2 regions of the Shewanella sp. 4_MG-2023 genome follow, and region 1 is predicted to be linked to the other one. Evidence: predicted binding sites of a transcription regulator. Region 1 holds the regulator's gene; the other holds the start of a gene.

Region 1 (12,695 bases):
AAAACCACCAATAGAGACAATTTGGTTTACGTCAGCAAATTGAATTGCATAGTCTGGAATACGACGTGGCATGCCTGCTAAGCCTAAAAAGTGCATTGGGAAAAACAGTACATTCACTGAAATAACACTGCACCAGAAATGCCAACGACCTAATGTTTCGCTATACATGTATCCTGTCCATTTCGGTAGCCAGTAATATGCTGCAGCCATAATGGAGAATACTGCGCCAGTCACCAGTACATAATGAAAATGCGCTACCACAAAGTACGTATCATGGTATTGGAAATCCGCTGGGGTGATCGCTAGCATCAAGCCAGAGAAGCCACCGATGGTGAATAAGATGATGAATGCAATGGCGAACAGCATCGGGGTTTCGAAGGTGATTGAGCCGCGCCACATAGTTGCAACCCAGTTAAACACTTTCACCCCAGTAGGTACTGCGATTAACATGGTGCAGTACATGAAGAATAGCTCTGCAAATACTGGCATCCCGGTGGTGAACATGTGATGCGCCCAAACTAGGAAGGACAAAATCGCAATACTTGAGGTGGCGTATACCATGGAGGCATAACCGAAAAGCTTTTTACGGCTAAAGGTGGGAATAATGGCCGAGATAATCCCGAATGAAGGTAAAATCATGATGTAGACTTCGGGGTGGCCAAAGAACCAGAAAATATGCTGGAACATCACAGGGTCGCCGCCGCCAGCAGCATCAAAGAAGCTGGTGGCAAAGTATTTATCAGTCAGTACCATGGTTACTACACCTGCCAATACCGGCATCACTGCTATTAGCAAGAAGGCGGTAATCAGCCAAGTCCAGACGAACAATGGCAGCTTCATCCAAGTCATACCCGGAGCACGCATATTAACAATGGTCACCACCACGTTAATGGCACCCATGATCGAGCTTATGCCCATAATGTGTACTGAGAACACAAATAATGCTGTGCTATCAGGGCTATAGGTTGTTGACAGTGGTGCATAGAAAGTCCAGCCAAAGTTGGGTCCTCCACCTTCCATAAATAGCGAGCTAAGTAGAATCGCAAACGCGAAAGGTAAAATCCAAAAGCTCCAGTTATTCATCCGCGGTAGTGCCATATCTGGCGCACCAATCATCATTGGAATGAGCCAGTTAGCTAAGCCGGTAAAGGCTGGCATGACTGCGCCAAATACCATAATCAAGCCATGGACTGTGGTCATTTGGTTAAAAAAGTTAGGTTCAACTAACTGTAAACCGGGTTGGAATAACTCAGCACGAATGACCATGGCCATTGCGCCGCCGGTTAAAAACATAATGAAACTAAACCACAGATACATTGAACCAATATCTTTATGGTTAGTGGTTAAAACCCAGCGCATAATGCCTTTTGGCGCCCCATGATGATGGTCATCATGGTGATCGTCGTGAGCGGCTGGTGAATCTTGTGTAATTGTGCTCATTTTAATCCCTTACTTTCCGTGACCAACAACATCAGCAGCCTGAACTGCATCGCCAGAGTTATTACCCCAGGCATTTCGCTCATAAGTCACCACTGCAGCAAGCTGTTGTGGCGTAAGTAGCGAGTTAAATGCTTGCATAGCCGTGCCAGGTTTACCATTGATGACAATATTAAGATGATCCGTCACTGGACCGACGATGAGTGGGCTGCCTACTAATGAAGGGAACGCGCCAGGTAAGCCAGTACCAGCAGCTTGGTGACATGCAGCGCAGCTAGTCATATAGACTTGCTCGCCCATGGTCATTAACTCATCCATCGTCAAGTCATCCAATACCACAGCTTTAACTTCTGCTGCTTGTGTTGCCGCTTCAGTCACAGCTTGTGTTGCAGTGTCTTCAAGTTGTTCAGCTGTAGGTAAGCTTGCTGGTAAAGTCACAGGCGTTGACGTGTCTGCGGTAGAAGTGCCTGCACTAGGAGCGTCAGCAGTGGTTGGTGTAGCGCTAGAATTTGTCCCATTGCCACTCACATCAGCCGCTTGCACGGTATCGCCAGAGTCATTACCCCAAGCATTACGCTCATAAGTGACTACTGCAGCAATTTCAGTTGCCGTTAGCTGCTTGGCAAACGCTTGCATCGCAGTGCCAGGCTTACCATTAACGACAATATCGATATGGCCAGACACTGGGCCTTTAATCATTGGACTGCCAATTAGGGAAGGGAAGACGCCAGGTAAACCAGCACCATTAGGTTGGTGGCAAGCCGCGCAGCGACCCATGTAGATTTGTTCGCCTTGGGCCATTAACTCGTCATAGCTAAGGGTTTGGCTCAGTGAGGCTTGTGCAGCGGCTTTAGCATCAGCAGCAAATTGCTTTTGGTCGATTAGCCATTGGTCAAAGTCTGCTTCTGAAACGGCTTCAACAACAATAGGCATAAAGCCATGATCTTTACCGCATAGTTCGGCACATTGGCCTCGATAAGTACCTATTTTATCGATTTTAGTCCAAGCTTCATTGATGAAACCAGGATTTGCATCTTTTTTAACGGCAAATGCTGGTACCCACCAAGAGTGGATAACGTCATCCGAGGTCATTAAAAAACGTACTTTACGATTTATTGGTAAAACCAGCGGCTTATCGACCTCTAAAAGATAGGTGTCGGTTTTATCTGCGGTGCCAGTAATTTGGTCTGCTGGGGTAGATAATAAACTGAAAAACTCGACATCTTCATTGAAATAGCTGTAATGCCATTTCCATTGAGAGCCCGTCACTTTGACTGTCAGTTCAGCATCGCTGGGATCTTCCATAGCAATCAGCGTTTTTGTTGCTGGGATTGCCATGCCAATTAGGATTAGAAATGGCAATACTGTCCAAGCTATTTCAACCTTGGTACTGTCATGAAAGTCGGCTGCAACTGCACCCTTAGATTTTCTGTGATAGATCATGGAATAAATCATGATCCCAAAGACCACGACACCAATGGCGCAACAGATATACAAAATAATCATATGCAGGTCGTAAACCTGGCCACTGATCTCTGTTACACCTTGAGTCATGTTTAAGGGCATCTCTGCCGCTGTGAGTGGGGTTGCAAGCAACGCCACCATTAATCCGTACAACAATCGCTTCACAAGACTACTCCTCTGCTAATTGCGAATTGCAATTACAAAGAAAAGCCACACAGTAATACTCTGCTCTATGCAAACTTTTCATACCCGAAAAAGTTTGATCATTTCAAAGTACACGGTGGCTTTGAGCTTGAAAACTCAATTATGTTATTACGTTACGGTGCCACACTTGTACCTAATACTGAACTTATCAATTATATTTGACGCTTTACATTCAAGGCTTTCTATACCGCACGGTACCAGCTCAATCTTTTAATAGCGTTTGTATCTTTTTGACATTTATTCTCGGCAGTACGATAAATTGTTACTACCTTGTTAACTACATTACTTGGAGATTAAATATTGATCAAGATCACTTTATCATCTAATTTGCTGAAAAAAGTGCAAAAAAAAGCCCCTCAGCGTAGTGAAGGGCTTTTTTAGTCATATTTTACTAGTGAAACGAGGTAAGGTTTACCCGAGTCTGTACTGCTAAAGTTTGCGTTAATGGGTCGCCTTCAGGTAAGTGAGTATTTACATCTTCAATGATAAGCCCTTGGGCTAAGGCATTTTTGGCAACCAATTGAATGCGGCGATTGTCGCGGGCATCTAATGGTGGTGTCCAAGTAATTACTGCACTTGAAGTACCGTTAGTGAGCGCTTTTTCCATCGCCCACAGGGTTTCGACTTCATCTTTGGTGTGAACTAACAATACTCTGTCCATACGAACATTGGCATTAGCAAGAATTTGCTTATAACCGATATGCGGCGGATTAATCAGTACAATCCAACGGCCTTGCTGACTTAAAATGGCTAACTGACTGCATAATTGAGTCAATTCAGTTAAGCCTTGGTTTTGGGTGCGCTTGGTTTCAATCCCTTGTTTAGTGGGTAAGGGATCAGATGCCATATCTACCCATAATCCAGGGTGACGCGGTGCATTGCCTATTAATGTGTTCATAACCAACCTCCATTACGAATAACGCCAACAGCAAGCCCTTCAATCGTTAGGTTTTGGCAACTTAAATCAACTTTAATCGGCTCATACTCTGCATTTTCAGCATGTAAATAAATAATATTGCCTTTCTTTTCAAATCTTTTCACGGTTACATCGTCTTCAAGACGTGCCACTACAACTTGACCATTGGTGGCAGTTTGCATTTTATGCACTGCTAATAAGTCGCCCTCTAAAATACCAATGTCTTTCATACTGTCGCCACGAACGCGTAGTAAGAAATTAGCATTGGGCTTAAACATTTCTGGGTCAACTTGGAAATACTGTTCAACATGCTCTTGAGCAAGGATAGGTTCACCTGCAGCAACTTGGCCGATAAGTGGTAAGCCTGCTTCAACTTCCTCCTCCACCTGCACCATGCGGATCCCGCGAGAGGTACCAGGAATAATTTCAATACAGCCTTTTTTTGCCAGTGCTTTTAAGTGTTCTTCAGCGGCATTGGCGCTTTTGAAGCCTAATCGAGTTGCAATTTCTGCACGAGTTGGCGGCATACCTGTTTCGGCGATATTACATTTAATTAGCTCTAATATTTCAGCTTGGCGTGGCGTTAAAGGTCTCATATTGATTCCTGTTTTTTTATACAGTGACTGTCATTATATACAGTATCGGTGGTCGCGCAAGTATTAACCAAATTAATTTAACTATTATCATCTAATTCTTGTTGGCTATATATGGGGGCACGGTTAAGTATATGTAATTTAATTATTTAGTTAATGAAGGTAAGTCAGCTTTTTAAACCGATGAAATTGGCTATTTCTCACATCGTTTGTTTAAACAGTATATTTATACAGTAGTGTTGATTGAAAATAGGTTGGTTGTTATTCGGATATGGCTATTTTTACTGAACAAATATTCTCTGTATAGACCCTTGTTAGTGAAACTGAACCATTATCTGGTATTCTATGGCCAATTAATTGATGTTGAATATGCGAACACTCATGTTAAAACCTGACTCAATCATAGCAAAATCATTACGTTGGATTCAAAAACTGATGGTGCACACGGTTGTTGTGCCTGAAGATCCCTTTGCCGATCTGAACTTAGACCCAGATAAACCAGTGGTCTATGTGATGAAGACAGAATCACTCAGTGATATTGCGGCATTAAATGAAGTGACCGCCAAATATGGCTTACCGAGCCCTTATGAGCGACTAGACGTTGATGGCTTAAATACCCCTAGAATTGTGTGTATTGAAGGTCGTAAGCCTCTATTTGGCAAGCGTTTAAGTGGCGAAAAATTTGTTGATAACTTCACCAGCTTATTAGCCTTACATAAAAAAAATGATCAACTTGATATTCAATTGGTGCCAGTGAGTCTGTATTGGGGACGTATCCCTGGTAAAGAAGATGACACCATGACCGCAGCCGTATTTGAGCGTGAAAACCCGACCTGGTTACGTAAATGGTTGATGATTTTGTTCTTAGGTCGCCATAGCTTTATTCAATTCTCAAATGCTATGTCGCTACGTTATATGGCTGATGAACACGGCACTGATGTCAGTATTGCGCATAAACTTATCCGTGTGGCGCGAGTGCACTTTAGACGCCAACGTAAAGTGATGACAGGCCCACAACTGCCAAATCGTCAGGCAATGTTCAACTCATTATTAAAGTCTGATGCCATTGCTCAAGCGATAAAAGAAGAAGCGCTTAATAAAAAAATTCCTGAAGACAAAGCCCGCGAAAAAGCGATTCAGTATTTAGATGAAATTGCAGCGGATTATTCAGACAGCTTAGTGCGTATTGCTGAGCGCTTTCTTACTTGGTTGTGGAATAAGTTATACAGCGGTATTAGCATTAAAAGCGCTGAAAAAGTGCGTAAGCTGCATCATGATGGTCATGAAATTGTCTATGTGCCTTGCCATCGTAGCCACATGGATTACCTACTGCTGTCGTATATTTTGTATTACCAAGGCATGGTGCCGCCGCATATTGCCGCCGGTATTAATTTAAACTTTTGGCCAGCAGGCCCTATGTTCCGCCGTGGTGGTGCTTTCTTTATTCGTCGTAGCTTTAACGGTAATAAACTTTATACCGCAGTGTTTCGTGAGTATTTAGATCAGTTATTTGCTAAAGGCTATTCGGTTGAATACTTCACCGAAGGTGGTCGTTCTCGTACCGGTCGTTTATTAGCGCCTAAGACCGGCATGTTAGCGATGACAGTTAACTGTGTACTGCGGGGCATTGAACGCCCAGTAACCTTAGTGCCAGTTTATCTTGGTTATGATCATGTGATGGAAGTGTCCACCTATCATAAAGAGTTAAGCGGTAAGAAAAAGCAAAAAGAATCAGTGTGGCAGGTCTTTGGTGCGCTGCGTAAATTAGGCAACTTTGGCCAAGGTTACGTTAACTTTGGCGAGCCAATCAATGTGCAGCAATTTTTAAATCAACAATCGCCAAATTGGCGTGAAGAAATTGCTCAAGATCCGGATCAAAAGCCATCATGGTTAACGCCAGCAGTAAATGTATTGGCCAATAAAGTGATGACTAACATCAATGGCGCCGCCGCAGCGAGTTCGGTGACATTAGCAAGTATGGCGCTGCTGGCTTCAGAGCAAAACGCCCTGCAGCGCAGTGAGCTTGAAACCCAGCTAGACCTCTACCTGAAAATCTTAAAGGATGTTCCTTATACTGAGTATGCGTCGGTGGCTGAGGGCTCAGCTCATGACCTAGTTGAGCAATGTTTGTCGCTGAATAAATTTACCTCAACCACAGATGCCATCGGCGAAATTATCGCAATTGAAGATAGCTCAGTGATTGCGATGAGCTATTATCGCAATAACATAATTCATCTAATGGCAGTGCCTTCATTAATCGCCAGTTGCTTGGTGCAATATGAAGAATTTAGCCGAGAAAAAATCCAGCAAATTGTTAATGATTTTTACCCATTATTGAAAGCTGAGCTGTTTATGGGCATTGAAGATTTAAGTGCCTATGTGGATCAAGTGCTTGATTTGTTTGTTGAACAAAAGCTAATTTCCGGTAGCGATCACTTTGAAGTCAATCAAAGTAATGTCACTCAGTTAATGTTATTGTCCGCCACGGTCAGTGAGACCCTACAGCGTTACGCGATTATCTTTAATTTACTGGCTTACAAACCAGAAATTGAGCGTTCTGATTTAGAAAGCGCCAGCCATTTATTGGCTCAGCGTTTAGGTGCTTTGCATGGAATTACTGCGCCTGAGTTTTATGATAAAAAGCTCTACAATAATTTGAGTGTGAAATTAAAAGAATTAGGGTATTTATCCGCTAACGATAATCAATTTGAAGTCATCCGAATACGTGATCATGCCAATGGTATGCTGCGTTTATCTGTTCGAAAAACCATTGTTGATAGTGTCACAATGGAACATGGGTAATAACTAATTTTATGAGTTCGACACAATCTCAACCGCAAAATAAATCCTTATTGGGCGGTGCTATGATCATCGCCGGTACCACAGTCGGTGCTGGTATGTTTTCTTTGCCTGTGGTCAGTGCAGGCATGTGGTTTGGCTATTCATTAGTCATGTTAATTGGTATTTGGTTTTGTATGCTGGTGTCAGGTCTGATGCTACTTGAAACCAATTTGCATTTTAAACCCGGTGACAGTTTTGACACCTTAACTAAGGTAACCTTAGGCCAGTTTTGGCGGATTATTAACGGGTTATCTATTGCTTTTGTGTTGTACATCCTGACCTATGCTTACATCAGTGGTGGTGGCTCGATTGTTAATCACACCCTTGCGGGGATGGGGATTAACTTACCTCAACCGATCGCAGGGTTAGTGTTTGCCGTCGTACTTGCTGCAGTGGTGATCATCAGTACCAAAGCGGTTGATCGCATTACCACCATTATGATTGGCGGGATGTTAATTACCTTTTTTCTCGCCATCGGAAATCTGCTGATTGATATTGATAGCGCAAAATTATTAATGCCAGATGGTGAGGCGAGTTTCTCGCCTTATATTTTAGCGGCGCTACCTTTTGGGCTGGCCAGTTTTGGTTACCACGGCAATGTGCCAAGCCTAGTTAAGTATTACGGCAAACAACCTAAAGTGATTTTAAAAGCCATCTTTATTGGTACGTTTATCGCCTTAGTGATTTATAGCTGCTGGTTAGTGGCAACCATGGGCAACATTCCCCGTAGTCAGTTCAGCGACATTATTGCCCAGGGCGGCAATATGGGTGTGTTAGTGGGCGCTCTGTCAGATGTGATGGCGAGTAAATGGCTTAATACCATGTTGACCTTGTTTGCTAATCTTGCTGTGGCGTCATCATTCTTAGGGGTGACCTTAGGCTTGTTTGATTATCTAGCTGACTTATTTGGCTTTGAAGAAAGCAATAATGGCCGCATTAAAACAGCTGCGATCACCTTTATCCCGCCGACAGTATTAGGTTTGTTATTCCCTAATGGTTTCTTGATTGCCATTGGCTTTGCGGCATTAGCGGCGACCATTTGGGCGGCGATAGTGCCAGCCATGATGGCATACAAATCGCGCAAAATGTTCCCTGATGAGAAGAGCTTTAGAGTCCCAGGTGGTACGCCATTGATTGTGGTGATTATTGCATTCGGTGTCATCACCGGCGCATGTCATTTGTTGGCGATGGCTGATTTACTGCCAGTTTATAAATAATACTTTAGCTAGATAAAGTGGTGTTTAAACACCGAAATGACCTCCAAAAAGCCCTTTGAAAAGGGCTTTTTTTATGGGCGTTTTCTAGCAAGTAAGGATGTGACTGTTAGCATTTTGACTAGAGGTGTGTGTAATTTACGACTTGTGACCGATAGTGACTAGCCATGGCTTGCTGATACTGTTGTCTATATAAGACTATGATTTTAAGTTGTATTTATTATTTAAATGTCTTTTTTTATACGAATAACCAACCATTATTGCCAACTCGACTTTAGCTTTAAAAGTGTCTTAACTTAAAGAGTGTTGTCATTTAGGTTCAGCTTAAACCTTTATTCTTATAAGTCATTATCAACAGCAGGGTGAGGTGTATGAAGGTGTCACACTATAAACAAGGGCAACCTTGTTGGGTCGAACTTGCCAGTCATGATTGGTATGCCGCGAAAGCATTCTACCAAAGCCTATTTCAGTGGCAGGCTGATGATATGCCCATGCCTGAGGGTCATTACACTATGTTGCAGTTAGCGGGTGATGACATTGCGGCTATGTATCAAATGCCCAAAGAGATGGAGAGTTTGCCAACCCATTGGCAGCTTTATTTTGCCGTTGATGATGTTGAGGCGACAATTAAAGCCATTAGGCTTGCGGGTGGACAAATTATTGCAGGCCCTCACTCTGTTGGTGATTCAGGGATTATAGCTGTGTGCCAAGATCCTGATGGCGCACGATTTTCAATCTGGCAGGCCATTAACCATATCGGCATTAAGCGCTCATTTGAGCCCAATACTTTGTGCTGGGTTGAATATATGTGCCGCGATCTGGCCACATCAACCGATTTTTATACCCAAGCGCTTGGCTTTGAGACTAACAGCCTTGATATGTCTTCAATGGGCATAGCTGATTACGTGCAATGGCTGGTGGATAAGCAAGCCATTGGCGGTATGATGCAAATGACGTCCGAGTGGGGTGATACCCCGCCCCATTGGATGCTGTATTTTAGTGTGCAAGATTGTGATGCTATGGCTCAAGATGCCGAAGCTCTAGGCGGGCGAATTTGTGTCCCGCCTACGGATATTCCGGATGTTGGTCGTTTTGCGGTGATTGATGATCCCCAAGGCGGCACTTTTTCAATTATTGCATTGACCGAGGTAGCGTCTGAAGTAGAATAATTGCTTGAAAGTTAAACTGTAAATCTAATCAAGGAAGACTTATGACACTCACAAAGGACGAAAAACTCGCGGTAATTCAAAAGAAAATGACCATGGTGGCAGTCATTGATTTTCCTGGCACGTTATTAATGGCGGCGGGTTTATATGGCTTGTTTGCAGGTTTTGATACAGCGGCTTATCCGATGCTGGCGAAGCCAATACTGCTGTTTGCTATGGTTGGAGTCGGAGGTTGTATTATGGTTTGGGGTCTTTTAAGGATGATGCAACTGGCACGAGAAAAGCAAGGCGTACTCAGTGAACCAAGCTAACAAGCTTATATTCAGCTTGTGGCTTTATAGATAAAAAGGCGCCTTAAGCGCCTTTTTTAGAGTTTATGAGTGACTTTGTAAACCTAGTTACTGAGTTTACGACCATAGATTAGTAAATAAATGGCTGGAATAACAAACAGCGATAGCAGCGGCGCAGTGACCATGCCACCAACCATAGGTGCGGCAATTTTCTGCATCACTTCGTTACCGGTTCCTGTGCCCCACATTATCGGCAGTAAGCCAAAAAATATGGTCGCAACTGTCATCGCTTTGGGGCGAATCCGCATTACAGCACCTTCAATCAATGCTTGGCGTAAATCATCTTTGCTATTGAGAGTGTCATGATGTTTTCGGTCTTTTATACTGTTGTTGAGATACACCTGCATCACCACGCCAAATTCAGCGGCGACACCCGCAAGGGCAATCATCCCCACAGATACCGCAACCGAAAAGTTGAAGTTCAGCAAATATAAAAACCAGGCACTGCCTACTAAGGCAAAGGGTAAACTCAGCATAATTACTGAAGCTTGAGCAAACGAGTTAAAGGTCAGCATCAGTAATATAAAAATAACTGCCAGCATTAGTGGAATGACTAACTCCATCTTGGCTTCAACACGCTGCATATATTCATATTGACCCGCAAAGCTGTAGCTATAACGTGCTGGCAAAGTGATTTGCTGGCCTAAGGCTATTTGCGCTTGCTCGATATATTCGCCGATAGAAATATCTTTAATATCGACAAACACCCATGAGATTAAACGGCCATTTTCACTGGCAAGCATGGGCGGTCCATCACTGATGGTGATGTCGGCTAAAACGCTTAATGGCAGATATTTACCGGTTTTGGTTAATACCGGTAAATCTCTGAGTTTTTCGATGCTGTCACGTAACTCTCGTGGATAACGAATGTTAATTGGGTAACGTTCTTGACCTTGAATTGATTCCCCTATATTCATACCGCCTATGGCGATTTGCACCACATCTTGGATGTCACTTAGGGTCATACCATATCGAGCTGCATTTTTTAGTTTCGGCTCAATATCGATATAACGTCCACCACTACTTCGCTGCGCAAATGCTGATGTTGTGCCTGGCACTTGGCTCATTACCGCTTCGATTTCAGCGCCAATTTTTTCCAGTTCGGCCACATCTGAACCCGATATTTTAATGCCGACAGGTGTTCTAACCCCGGTGGACAGCATATCGATACGGGTTTTTATCGGCTGCACCCATGCGTTAGTCATGCCGGGCACTTTCACCGTTCTCTGTAATTCAGCAATAATAGATTCTAAGGTCACGCCTTCACGCCATTGAGCATGTGGTTTAAGCATGATGGTGGTTTCAAGCATGGTTAATGGTGCAGGATCGGTAGCGGTCATCGCGCGGCCCACTTTACCAAATACTCTTTTGACCTCTGGTACCGTTTTAATCAATCTATCGGTTTGCTGTAAAATTTCAGCGGCTTTACCTGCACTGACACTTGGCAGGGTTGTAGGCATATAAAGTAAATCACCTTCAGCGAGTTCTGGCATAAACTCAGAGCCCATCTTTGTCATCGGATAGTAAGCACTGGCTAAAATGACCAGCGCTAATAAGATGGTGAATTTAGGAAATTTTAATACCAGTTTGAGTAATGGCTGGTATATGGCAATCAAAAATCGACTGATGGGGTTTTTGCGTTCATCAGGGATATTACCGCGCACAAAATAACCCATTAATACTGGGTTCAAGGTGATGGCCAGTATTGCAGAAGACGCCATAGCAAAGGTTTTAGTAAACGCCAGTGGGTGGAATAAACGGCCTTCTTGAGCTTCCAGTGCAAATACAGGAATAAAGCTTAAGGTGATGATTAGCAGGCTAAAGAATAGCGCAGGCCCTACTTCAACAGAGGCCTCTTTAATTAGTTGCCAGTGGGCTTCACCTTCGGGTGGTTTACCGTGCTCAGCCCGATATCGCTCTAAATGTTTATGGGCGTTTTCTACCATGACAATGGCGGCATCGACAACGGCGCCTATGGCAATGGCAATACCTCCTAAGCTCATGATGTTGGCATTAACCCCCATAAAATGCATGATAATGAAACTGCTTAATATAGATAATGGCAGGGTGATTATGGCAACCAGTGTTGAGCGAGCATGTAATAGAAATAGTAAGCAAACTAGGCCAACGACCAGCATCTCTTCCATCACTTTGTGCATCAGATTATCCACAGAATTGAGGATAAGTTCTGAGCGATCGTAAGTGATAACTAATTCAACCCCTTCAGGTAAACCGCTTTCAATTTGCTTAATCTTTTGTTTAACATTATTAATGGTTTCAAGGGCATTCTCGCCATAGCGCATAACCACAATGCCGCCAACGACTTCACCTTTACCATCAAGTTCAGCAATACCACGACGCGCTGCAGGGCCTGTTCGCAGCTGCGCCACATCTTTCATTAATACTGGTGTGCCAGCATCAGATAACACCCCTAAAGGAATTTCGGCAAAATCTTCAATGTTTTGTCGATAGCCCGATGAAGTAATCATGTACTCGGCTTCGGCCATTTC
Region 2 (12,695 bases), on a different contig from region 1:
AAGTTTCATTTCAAGTGCACCTTGGTTGAAACCTACTGCATATGAGCCATCTGGAGTATGACAAGCAGCACAAGCATCAACACCAACAATAGGCATATCGTTAACATCTGTAGTGTGAGAAAGTTGCTCAGACATCACGAAACCAGCATGCTGTTTACCCTTGTGAATTTCAAACTCAGGGGTATGACATGATGCACATGCAGTAAAATTAACTGAATCTACATGACGCATGCTAGCGGCTGAGCCTGATAAAGTTGCAAAGGCTAAATCAGCTTTCATTGCAGTGTAGAAATTGTCATTCAACCATTTCTCACCATTGTCATTGGTATCCATGTTTTCATCGATCACGACTTTAGAACAATCGACAAATTCGCTATTTTCAGAACACATTGACCAACCAACAAAGCTAAATGCTGTTTCGTCATCGCTTCCTGCTGTGCCAAGTTTAAGATCTGCGCTAGTGGTATATACTAACTTACCATCTTCAATAGTAGCTTTTGTGTCGTCAACAACACCGTTCATGATTGCATTAATAGAATCTTTACCGTAATAGCCCAGTGTTACATTATTGGGGCCAACGTTGGTAATAATTTCAATGCGCTGAACCATTGCTGAAATGGTATTAAGATCGACATTTTCACCGTTTGAATCTACAACTTGGATACTGATAGTTGCATTTTGAGTTGTAGGATCTATTGCTGAGTCAACATTGATACCATATTGGTCCATCAACGCTTTTTTCTCGACAAAATCACCAGTGTGAATTTCTTCAGTCCAGCTGGCATTGTGACACGCGATACAGTTTGAATTATCAGACTGTTGTGGGTGACCTTGGCCTGCTTCGAAGTCGATGCCAGTGTGACAACTCGAACAAGTTTCCATGGTTGGAATACGTGTCCAGTTACCCCATTCAGGTAACTCTTCTGATTCAATGTGACAGCTTTGACAGTTGTCTTGAACTATGTTGTTTGCAGTTTCAGCACTCTTGTCCATATTACGGCCATACATTTTATTGTTGTTATGAACGTTGTGGATTAAGTGGTTAAAGCCAACTTGTACTTTACCTTTATCAGCTGCCATTTCATCAGTATGACAAGAGGTACAGGTATCAAGAGAAGTGTAACTATGGTAAATGCTTTCGCCTTCAGCATGACATGCTTGACAAGCTTCGGTGCTCACTACATTTTTAGTATATTTTGCATCGTAGCCTTCACCATCGAAATCTTGAGTGAATTCAGTACGAGGAACGGTTGTAGTACCATCTAATAAAGTACCTGCACTTGCGATTAAGTTATAACGCTGAGTTAGCTCTGGGTTAAAACCTTCAGTTTCGATTGTGAAACTATAAGTACCGTTTTTATTATCGGTAAATTCATTTTGAGAGCCAATAAACTGCCACTGAGCGCTGTTACCAGCACCTGTTGCCCCAGCTGGAACAAGTTGTACGGCTTTTTTAACTTCAAAAGCGGATAATCCGACTACTGCTTCATCATCTTCATTAGTCGCAAAAACCTTAAGCGTTGGGTTATCACCTTCATACGTTACTGAAAGGACTTCAAGCTTAAGTTGTTGAATAGCTTCAGCTGGTTCACCGCCAGGAAGGCCAGGGATACCATCTTTACCATCATCTCCGTCACTACCACAGCCTGTTAAGGCAACTGAAAAGCTAGCAGCAAGGAGTAAAGCAATTTTTGTATGTTTTGTGTTCATCATATTTTCCCTAAAGAGGTAATACATTGAACTTATTGGCAGTATTTTCTGCGAAGAAGCCACTATCATCACTAGTGTTTTCCTGTTCTCAATTAAGTCAATGTTGGAAAATGTATTCCTAGTAACTAGATTACTGCACCTAAGCAAAAAAATCTTTAAAGCTTAGGTGATTATGTGACCCTGTTCTAAGTATTCCTAAAGTGGTATTTAGAAATAAAAAGAGGAGACACAGTCTCCTCTTATATTAACGATTACTTATAATTAACTGGGTGAACCGTATCGACACCAAAGGCTTTACCTTCGGCATGACAGGTTGCACAGGTTTCAGAACCAGGGACATATGTACCTTCAGGATCATTTGCTGCACCACCTTCACTACGGATATGAGAAACGAGTGAGTCTTTAACACCATGACAACTAATACACGTTGCTGCGATTGGAGAAAACTCTACACGCTCTAGCTCGGCATCAGTAGTTTGTGTCGCTGGCACGCCAGCTGTATCCATACTTAACTGACCTTTGTCATGACAGGTTGCACAATTACCATAATGTTCAGGGAAGGTAATTCTGTCTTCACCACCAACTTCTTGTCCTTTACGCTTGTTGGCATGTAAAGAGTGAATGCGAACTTTAAAGTCAATGTGTTCAACGATTGATTTACTACTAGAGTAAGTGGCGTTATGGCACATTTGACATTCAGCTTCGAAGTTGGTGTAAGAACCGTTGTGCTTCATTTTACCTGTACCAAATTTGGCTAGGTATTTATCATCATGACAGTTTGCACATGTTTCGTTGCTTACTACAACACGACGAGCATCTACATCTTCTTCACCAGCTAAGTTGAATGGGACTATGTCACCAACAAGCGTTGCTGGGTTACCTGCTTCATCTGAGCCAGTTCCGCAAATTACACCTTGTAAGCTATCACGGTCAACGCACATTTTAGTTGTGATTACAGCTGTCGACGCTAACGCTTCATCAGCAGTTAATTCAACATCAGTAGCAACATAGGTAAATACATTACCTTCAGTTGAAGTCGGCGCTTGAGTTAGTAAATCGATTTTTTTGTAACCGAGCACGAAATCATTTTCATTACCAAAGCCAAGCATAAGGTTGCTTTGAGTTAGTCTTTCATCTGCATCAGGACTAGTTACACTTTCTTCGTTTGTGTCTTCAATATTAACTGCAAAAGTTAGTTCTTGTGCTGCGGCATCATAACTTACACTACTCGCAACTAAAGTGGCTGAATAGCTGTCTTGTGCGTTTTGTTTTGCAACTGCATCAGTAAAGTGATGTGCTGCACCAGCCATTCCTTCATCAGCATGACAAGTAGAACAGTCAGTAGTTTCGATATATTTACCGTGCATATCAGCTTTTATTTGAGCAGGATCTGTTGAGTCACTATGACACGAACCACATGCTAGTGCCGTGTGATGCTTAAAATTAGCGGCATCAACAGGGCTGTTGTCGCTATTTTCAATGTGACATGCTTGACAGTCATACAAATCAGCAGGGAAGGTCACTTCACTGTAATCATGAACACTGCCATTGTAACCAGCAACTAAATAGTCACTCTTATGGATTTTATGTGCCATGTAAGCAAAATCTAAAGAAGCGCCAGTTTCTGGATCTGCAGAGTAATTGTTATGACAAACTTGACAATTTTCTAGTGCAATTCGTTTACCGCCATGCATTGCTAATTTAGGTGCCCAAGCATGTCCGTAATTGTCACTATGACAACGAAGACAAGACTCTTCTAAGTTATTAACAGTGCGAGTTTCTTCTGGGCTTACTTGCTCACCAGTGATAGGAGAGAAATCAAAGTGAGTGTTAACGAGTTTATCTGCACTGCCTTCAGCTCTTAATTCCATAGTGATACGGTGAGTAAGAGTTTCGTCATAGGCTAGATCTAGCCCTTCTATGGCGTCGATACTGTTTAAGTTAACTTGGAATGTATAAGTGTATTGACCAACAACGTCACCAGCAGTTAAACATTCTTGCTTACAGCTTGTTTCCACAGATGCTTGAATCTGAGTACCTGCTTTATCTTCAAACCCTGGAGGAATAAATTCAGCAACAGGTTCAACTACATTGTTAATATAGCTAACCCATTGTGGGGTTTTGTAACCTTTGCCACTCTGTGGGACAAGTTTAGCAATACCCATACCGAGACTATCGACATTGTCATAAGTGGTAAGATCTGTAATGGGAGTACCATTAGCATCACCAAGTTCAAAATGAACGCTGATTGCACCATCAAGAATTTCTGTTGACGTGATATCAACTTGAAGACTTTTAGCCTTATTGATCGTGAGACCGACTACTCCATCTTCACCATCTTCACCGTCTTTACCATCACTGCCACAGCCAGTCAATGCAAAAGCTAATAGCCCCGCACTGAATACCGCTTTAGCAGTCGTATTTAAATTAAATTTATTCATCATTTTTCCCTGCAAGAGATTTATTTTCACTTGATCCTTCATCATAAAATCAAGCGTATGGATACTATCCAAACTTATTCGAAATAAGTTTTACTATTTTAACCACTTGTCTACGTCGCCACCGTGATTAAGATCTTACTATTCCGAAAGGAGTACTTCTAAATTCTGCAATTTACAACTCGTTGTTTTTAAGTTGTTAAACTGCCGATAATCAGTAGTTGCTCTCTGTGGGTGTTTTTTGTTGATTGACGCCAAAAACCCAGTTTGGTATCCAATTTCAGTAAGCCCTAATGTCTGCAATGATTTTGGTAATGCTCTACTCACTACTAAATAGATTGCTAAAATTGCCATTACTAATAATAAGTGATTTATGTGAAGTTTGGGTTAAATGTTGAACTCATTTTGTGATTTTTAGTGAGTTGTGGCGTTTATTTGTTAAAAGTGTGATCTCGATCTGATTGTGATTTGAACCTTTGAGGGTAGGTATAAAGTAAGGCCCAATAAAGAGTCAATTTAAAGCATTCTTAAGTTGTATGGTCTTTATTAGCTGGCTTATGTTGTGGTATTGAAATCATGGTTAATTGTTTCAATATTACCGATAGGAAAGTTGCTAAAAAATGAGCTATTGATACCGGATCGAGTAAAGCTTGTTCAATCGAGCCGTTAGTTGATAAAAGTAAGCGAATTTAGCTTGAACATGACAAGTGCTTAGTGGATAATCCTGTTGTTCTCGTTAAGCAGGGTTCGTTTAGATGTTTAAGAATATTAAATATTTTAATTATTTGCTTAATTAGAAATCTATGGTGACCTTAGGGTCCCCTCGCAATGATAACTTGTGAACTCGGCCAGGCCTGGAAGGGAGCAACCGCAGCAAGTGACTCGTGTGCCGAGGTGTGGCTCTAGGGGAACCTCCAATCTCCTCATTATCCTTAGATTTTCCCTTTGAATATTATTTTTAATAATTATCTATAGCCATAATCTTATGAATTTTTTGGCAAAAGTTTTGTTGTTTAAAATATGTGCTATATGTTTGGCTTTTTATTGATAGCGGGTATTGAAGCAGCGACTTCTGCATCTTCCACTAGCTTCTTATGAAGGTTAGCTTTTAAAAATTGTCGTGACTTTTCAAGTGCGCTATGGATCTCGTTTTTCATCTGTTGCAGTTCTGCATAATCTTCAAAAAAATAAGTATCAACGAGGTGTCTTATGTAGCGAACTGGAAGTTGATTTAAGGTAACGCAGCATAAATCAGCTAAATACTCCTCTGGTAGCTCTTCGAGTAAGCCTTCGTCTCTTAATATTTCCATTAAAAGCACTTCATAGTAATTACGAATATCAACTTGCATCCTTGACTCCCTATAGAATGAAATTTAACTTGTTTATCTGATTATCATTAGTGTGCTACCAGATTGCCTTGGCTGCAATAAAAAGTTGGCTATGTCTTTGAGTTAGTGCTTGCTCGTTGCGGCTGTAACCGCCTCCGATCACCGCTGCAATCGGGATTTCTGCCTGCTTAGCTTGCTGTAAAATAAATGTATCTCGGGCCAATATGCCTTTGGTTGATATGTCTAAATAGCCTAAATCATCATCTTGGTGAATATCAACGCCGGCATCGTAAAGGATAAGATCTGGCTGATGGATGCTTATGAGGTATGGGATCACTTGTTTGATAACCGATAAGTATTCATCGTCGAGAGTGTGTTTATCAAATTCTATATCGTGATGGGAGCGTTGCTTTCTAAATGGGAAGTTTTTTTGGCAATGAAGCGAGCAAGTTATTATGTTGTCTTGGGTTTGAGACAATGCCGCAGTGCCATCGCCTTGATGTACGTCACAATCGATAATAAGCACTTTCGTGGCTTTTTGCTTAATAAGCATTTGCTTGGCTGCAATCATTAAATCGTTAAAGACACAGAAACCACTGCCAAAGTCATAATGAGCATGATGATAGCCACCACTTAAATGTAGGGCAATACCATGGTCAATTGCCAAATTAGCGCTTAGCACTGTGCCATTGACCGCGTGAAGGGTGCGGTTAACCAGTGATTCGCTCCAAGGAAAACCGATACGGCGCAGCACTTTATTAGTAAGGGTGTTATTGATAAAGCCATCAACATAGTCACTTTGATGGGTTTGTTTTAACACTTTAATATCGATGGGGCTTGGCTGATGAAAATCTTGCGGGATAGCGAGACCTTGTTCAAGTAAATATTGCTGTAAACGTTGATATTTACTGGTAGGAAACCGATGCTTTTTAGGTAACGCCAGCTTGGAGTAGCTGGCGTGATAAACGAGTGGAATAGTCATTAAAGCTGTTTAATAGCCCAACTCATGAACTCTTTGCGTGTTTGCTCATCAGCTTGTAACCACCAATATTGCAGCATTTGCTCAGGATGAGTTGCCGCTTTATCTGTTACAGCCGATGTCGTTGCGGAAGCTGTCGCAGTTTGAGTCACAGGTGTGCTAGCAACTACTGCGGTCGAGGTCACGGCCGCTGTTGTGGCAGTTGCAGTGTTTACTGCGGCTGGAGCGACATTGCTACTGGTTGCAGAAGCTGCTAATGCGTCAATATCATCACCTTTATTACTGCCAAATAACCCGCCTAAAAATGAACCTTCTTCAAAATCGGTTTGGGTAATTGTGTAATCGACTTTGCCATTATCTTGGCGTGAGATAATCACTTGGGGATCTTTAGCAAAGCTTTTAGGGCGTTTTACAAATTCTCCGTCTGCGGGCTTAAGAAAATACTCATGATCGCCATCGACTATAATAGTGACAATAAAAGGCGCTGATTTTATAAAGCTTTGGCTATCGCTGAAGTCATCTTCAATCATATCGTGGTAACGGATGGCTATTTTATGGGAGCCATTACTAAGGTCTAGATCTGATTTATGGGTAAACTTATTGGTATCAATTTCTTTGCCGTCCAATGCTAAATACTCAAACGACATTGGAATGGTTAAATTTGCCGCTAAAGCTGATGTTGATGTAGCTAAAGCAAGTAAAGTGGCACTTAGCGTTCGGGTAAAATTCATTGTTGCTCCTTAACGATTTAAATTTCTATTAGGTCGTTCAAACATCTGGATTCTTTCCTCTATATAACTAATTGCTTGACGACATTTTCCTAAGCGTCGATGTAGAGAGAGAATTTCATTTTGTAATCTGATTTTGTCAGTACTATGACAGTTTGCAAGTGCAGATTCCATTTCTGCTATTTTTTGTTCAAAGGTTGTAGCCCAATTCAAATGTTTGTTCAGCTCTTGATAAATTTGGTGGCTGTTTTTCATTACATTACTGGCTATCCAGCCAAAGCCACTGTCTGAATGTTGTTGCTGTTGTTTTTTTGCATAGCGTGCACGGCTATTGTCACGTTTTTGCTTTTCAGTATTCACATTCAGGTTGGTGGTCACTAAGGCTCGTCTTAATGCGGTAAAGCGATCTTGAATGCGCTGGCAGCTAAGCTCAATGATTCTGACATCAAGTTTGAAAGAAAGTTGCTTTTCTAATTGCTGAATGTCTTTTTTTAATTGGGCAATACAAGGGCTTAATTGGGCACCTTGTTGAATAAATAATTGTGAATTAAATCGTTCAATATCTTGCAGCATTTTCTTTTGTTGCGCAGGTAATTGCTGATCGTGATGTAAGGCATCTTGTTCTAATGAACTGAGCTGCTGTTTTAATTGGTAAATGAGTTGGTTGGTGTTTCTCATAGCCAAGCCGTCCAAGCTAAATGTGCTGCAATGGATAATACAGTAATGATAAATAGCGGTTTGATAAAGGGAATACCAAATCTTATAGCAGATTTAGCCCCAATAAATGATCCCGCCATCATACAAACACCGATCCACAAACCTAATATCCAATCCACTTCGCCTAATAAGGCAAAAATGACTAATGCGGTAACATTACTCACTGAGGTCATTAGCCTTGCTAAGGCGCAGCTGTTTAATAATGGCAGCTTATGCAGCCTGATGCTGGATACTGTCCAAAATGCGCCAATACCGGGGCCTGCAAAACCATCATAAGCACCTAAGGTCATTCCTTGCACTATTTGTTTGTTTTGAGATGGCAACCCGGTGGGTTGATTGATGATAGTTTCGCCCATCGCTTTGGGACTTATAAGGGTGTAGATTGCAATCCCGATAATGATCAGCGGTAAGATTTTTTCGAGCCAAGCAGCATCAATAAAATAAACTAAAAAACTGCCGATGATGGCACCTATAAAGGTCGTCAAAAATGCAGCCCGCCAGAAGGAAGGTTTAATGAGTTGTTGTTTGTAGTAGGTATAACCTGCAGTAATAGAGCCGAAACAGGCTGCGAGCTTATTGGTACCCAATGCTAAATGGGGTGGAACGCCCATCGTTAGCAGTGCAGGGATAGAAAGCAAACCGCCACCGCCAACAACGGCATCTATAAAACCTGCAACAACACCAATTATCGCCAGAATGACCCAATGACTAGGGTCTAACAAAAATTCCAAAAAAATACCTATTCAATAACTTTACGAAATGGCGGTAGGGCATCGAGTAACGATTTACCGTAACGCTTGGTAATTAGGCGGCGGTCTAAAATAGTCACTCGGCCATAATCGTCTTCTTTGCGCAGTAATCTACCACAACTTTGGATTAATTTACGTGACGCATCTGGAATGGTTAATTGTAGGAAAGGGTTGCCACCTTTGCTTTTTATATATTCCGCATGTGCTTGTTCAACTGGTGATGTCGGCACTGCAAAGGGCAGTTTGGTGACAATCAGGTTGGTAAGGTAATCCCCAGGTAAATCTAATCCTTCTGAAAAACTGCCTGTGCCAAAGATAATACTGGCTTTTCCGGCATCACAACGGGCTTTATGTTGAGTTAGCACCTGTTGTCTTGGCATAGTTCCTTGAACAAATAACTGCTCTTTAGGCATTTTACCAATAATTTGATCTGTCACCTTTTCCATTTGCCAATAAGAGGCAAACAGCACCAATGTTGCCATTTCATCTTCAACTAATGCCAATATCTGCTCTGCAAGCTCATCGGTAAAGGCTTCATCTGTAGGCTCATTCTTCATTTGAGGAATAAATAATGTGGCATTATTTTGATAATCAAATGGCGATAGTAACGCCAAAAAGCGGCTGCCATCATTTAATGATAACCCGACTTGATGGGCAAAATGATTAAAATTATTCAGCGCCCGCAGTGTTGCGCTGCACAATACAACACCTGCGGCTTTTTGCCACAGCATAGATTCGAGCATGAAACCCACTTCAATAGGAGACGCACAAAATAAATAATCCTGTTGTTTACCTGTGATCAGTTCAGCCCAGCGCGCCATGGGCGCACCTTTTTTTGAGTCTTCTTTAGCGAGCATTTTCCATAATTTATGCAAGTTTTCTAAACGCTGGGAAATAAAGCCTGCTTCTGAAAGCACTGTTTCTGATTGATGTTTAGGTAACTCACCATCTTTTATCGCTTCACTTAAAACGGTTTGAATTTTATTAAATTGCTTTAATGCAGAATTCGATGCTGAAGCTAAGTTTTCGGCCTGTATGAGTAATGACTCTGGTAATTTGCCATTTTCAAATCTTAAACGGGTTTCTGGGTTGGCAAAGAGCTGCGGCTGGGTATCACAAAAATGTGCCACTTGATTAAGCTGGCTAACCAGCTCATTAATGTGATCTAGCATCGCTTGCACTGGTGCAATAATATGAGTGGTTTTTAATTGGTTTTGTAATTTAGAGCAGGTTTTACCTGCCTTTTCTAGCCAATCAGCTGTGCCGCGAAGACTTGCTTGGGCGCTGGAGAAATCTCTGGCAACTGTTGGCAGATGATGCGCCTCATCGATGACATAAAACATCTCTTCAGGCTCTGGTAAAATAACGCCGCCGCCCAGTTCTAAGTCGGCAAATAACAAACTGTGGTTAACAATGAGTACGTCCCAGGTTTCGACATCTTCACGGGCTTTATGAAAAGGGCAGTTATGATGATTGGATAACTGACGATGGCAGCTGTGTTTATCACAGCATATTTGCTGCCATAAAAAGTCAGGAACAGGTTGCTCTAAAGTGTCGATTTCACCGTTCCACTTTTTATCTTGGTAATCTTTATGGATTTTTTTGAGTTGGTCAATCTGGCTTTGATCAGGCTTTGTCTGCCACATCGCCATTTGTGAGGTGTCTTCGGGGCCAATCATGGCTTCAAGCTTTGCTAAGCAAACATAGCGCTGACGGCCTTTGACTAAACCAAATTTAAAGTCTACCCCAGACTGTTGCAAAAAGAAGGGTAAATCTTTATGCAGTAATTGCTCTTGTAATGCTACGGTTGCCGTTGCTATACAGACTTTTTTCTTGCTGGCAATGGCTAACGGAATCGTGCCAAGAATATAGGATAAGGATTTACCAATACCGGTGCCGGCTTCACAAACCATAATGCGACGGTGTTTGTCATATTCACCGGCCAGTGTTTTAGATATTTCAGCCACCATATAGTTTTGCTCACGCCGGGAGCGAAAATTTGGCATTGCCGCCGCGATATCTTTATAGATAGTGCGGATCTGACTTTTGACTTTATCCGTTAACATGAGTGACCTATTCGCATTCTTTGCTTACTGTTTATGTGTTCGCTGTTATATGCTGTACATAATAACAGTGAATTGAACTGCACGAAATATTTAATCGAGCCAAAAACTATGACAGTAAGCGTAAATAAGGTGACTTCTATCAAAGGGCGAGTGTTGACGCGGCATTCAGCTTTTCGTGATGGTCGACTTATATTGCAATATTATTTAAAAACGAGATCTGGCCCTGTGCTGATAGAAGTGGACGGGGCTGAAGTAGTGTGTTTTTGCCGTCAAATAGATATACCAAAACTCGCAGGACATATTCATCAAGGTTGCAGAATCGAAACTATTGCGCTTAAAAACTTTAATCACCAAGCTATCGCCTGTATTTATTTAAAGTCAGCCAGTGTACAAAGGCAGTTATTGCGGATTGCCAATGATATGGGGATTGAGATTTATGAGGCAGATATTAGGGCAGAGCAGCGATATTTGATAGAACGCTTTATTGCCTTTGATGTTGAGTTTATCGGGCAATCTAGTTTAGAGGCTGATTTATGTAACAGTCAGAATACCAGCTTAAGTCAATTGCCGGTGTACCAAGCTGTAAAAGCAAGAAAAAGCGATAATGACATCTCGCTTTCTATGATTTCGTTGGATTTCGAATGTAGCCCTAGCGGCGAGTTATATTCAGTTGGCTTATATGGGCAAGATTATCAATTAGTCATTATGGTGGGACAGCCTCAAGAGTCAGAGCACTATATTCAGTGGGTGGTTACCGAAGTTGAGCTTATTAAGCGATTAATTGTTTGGTTTGCCGAATATGATCCTGATGTCATTATTGGCTGGGCGGTCGTCACTTTTGATTTGTCACTATTGTATAAACGTTGTCAGTTACATTCGATACCGTTAACCATTGGTCGTGGGGCGACGGTATTAAGCTGGAAGGTTGAAGATAAGCATCGCCCTGAAACCTTATCTTTACCGGGGCGAGTGGTGCTAGATGGCATCGATTGGATTAAAGCGGCATTCTATCATTTTGAACGCTATTCATTAGAGCACGTATCGCAACAATTACTAAATGAAGGCAAGGCTATTGACCATGTTGATAATCGCAGCCAAGAAATCTGTCATTTGTTTGCCCATGATAAAGTCGCATTGGCGTTTTATAATATTACCGATTGCCGCCTAGTATGGGATATTTTTGATAAAACCCAGTTGCTGGCTTTTGCCATTGAACGGGCCAAACTAACCGGCTTAGAATTTGGCCGCGTTGGCGCATCTGTTGCTGCTTTTAATAATTTATACCTACCGCACTTACATCGAAGCGGTTTTGTTGCCCCTGCTCACCCAGCTAGTGATGGACTTGAATCTCCTGGTGGCTATGTGATGGATTCTATCCCGGGTTTTTACAAAGATGTTTTAGTGTTGGACTTTAAAAGCCTTTATCCATCAATTATTAGAACGTTTTTGATTGATCCCAAAGGCTTGGTGGTGGGCGAACAGCAGCCTGACGAAGTGACTGTGCCGGGTTTTCTCAATGCAAGATTTAGCAGAGACAACCCCATATTGCCAGAGCTAATAGCAACACTCGCGCAGCAGCGTGAGCAAGCCAAACAACTTAACAACCAACCTCTGTCCCAAGCCATTAAAATAATCATGAACTCTTTATATGGCGTATTGGGCTCTAGAGGCTGTGTGTTCCATGATGCCAAGCTTGCAAGCTCGATTACCATGCGTGGCCATCAAATCATGAAGCAAACCAAAGCTTGGATTGAAGAGTTGGGTTATAAGGTGATTTATGGTGATACCGACTCTACCTTTGTGTGGTTAGGAGAAAAGCATCAAATAGACGATATTAGTCAGTTAGGTCATATGCTGGCACAGGAAATTACCCAAAAATGGGCCGATTTTTGTGCTACCAAGTTTCAGTTAAAAAGTTATTTGGAACTTGAATTTGAAAGTCACTTTAATCAATTTGTCATGCCGACATTAAGAGGCTCA

The links. Region 1 encodes LexA, which represses DNA repair genes until DNA is damaged. Its sites were predicted from a motif close to TACTGTATNNNNATACAGTA; they were not measured.
Region 2: Q4546_RS03345 (DNA polymerase II) is a predicted target of LexA. The motif match lies at 10,766-10,785, and genes of this name have one in related genera.

The regions. Positions count from the first base shown of each region.
Region 1 is NZ_JAUORL010000007.1:162,845-175,539, forward strand. It holds gene ctaD (cytochrome c oxidase subunit I) at 1-1,440, opposite strand, end outside; gene coxB (cytochrome c oxidase subunit II) at 1,450-3,066, opposite strand; gene Q4546_RS06040 (cell division inhibitor SulA) at 3,497-4,003, opposite strand; gene lexA (transcriptional repressor LexA) at 4,000-4,617, opposite strand; gene plsB (glycerol-3-phosphate 1-O-acyltransferase PlsB) at 4,996-7,416, shown strand; gene mtr (tryptophan permease) at 7,428-8,672, shown strand; gene Q4546_RS06060 (VOC family protein) at 9,041-9,838, shown strand; gene Q4546_RS06065 (hypothetical protein) at 9,880-10,146, shown strand; gene Q4546_RS06070 (efflux RND transporter permease subunit) at 10,230-12,695, opposite strand, start outside.
Region 2 is NZ_JAUORL010000004.1:112,691-125,385, reverse strand. It holds gene Q4546_RS03390 (OmcA/MtrC family decaheme c-type cytochrome) at 1-1,713, opposite strand, end outside; gene Q4546_RS03385 (OmcA/MtrC family decaheme c-type cytochrome) at 1,962-4,154, opposite strand; RNA gene ffs (signal recognition particle sRNA small type) at 4,961-5,057, shown strand; gene Q4546_RS03375 (late competence development ComFB family protein) at 5,174-5,497, opposite strand; gene Q4546_RS03370 (histone deacetylase) at 5,553-6,458, opposite strand; gene Q4546_RS03365 (DUF2057 domain-containing protein) at 6,458-7,186, opposite strand; gene Q4546_RS03360 (primosomal replication protein) at 7,196-7,861, opposite strand; gene Q4546_RS03355 (TSUP family transporter) at 7,858-8,631, opposite strand; gene dinG (ATP-dependent DNA helicase DinG) at 8,640-10,715, opposite strand; gene Q4546_RS03345 (DNA polymerase II) at 10,824-12,695, shown strand, end outside.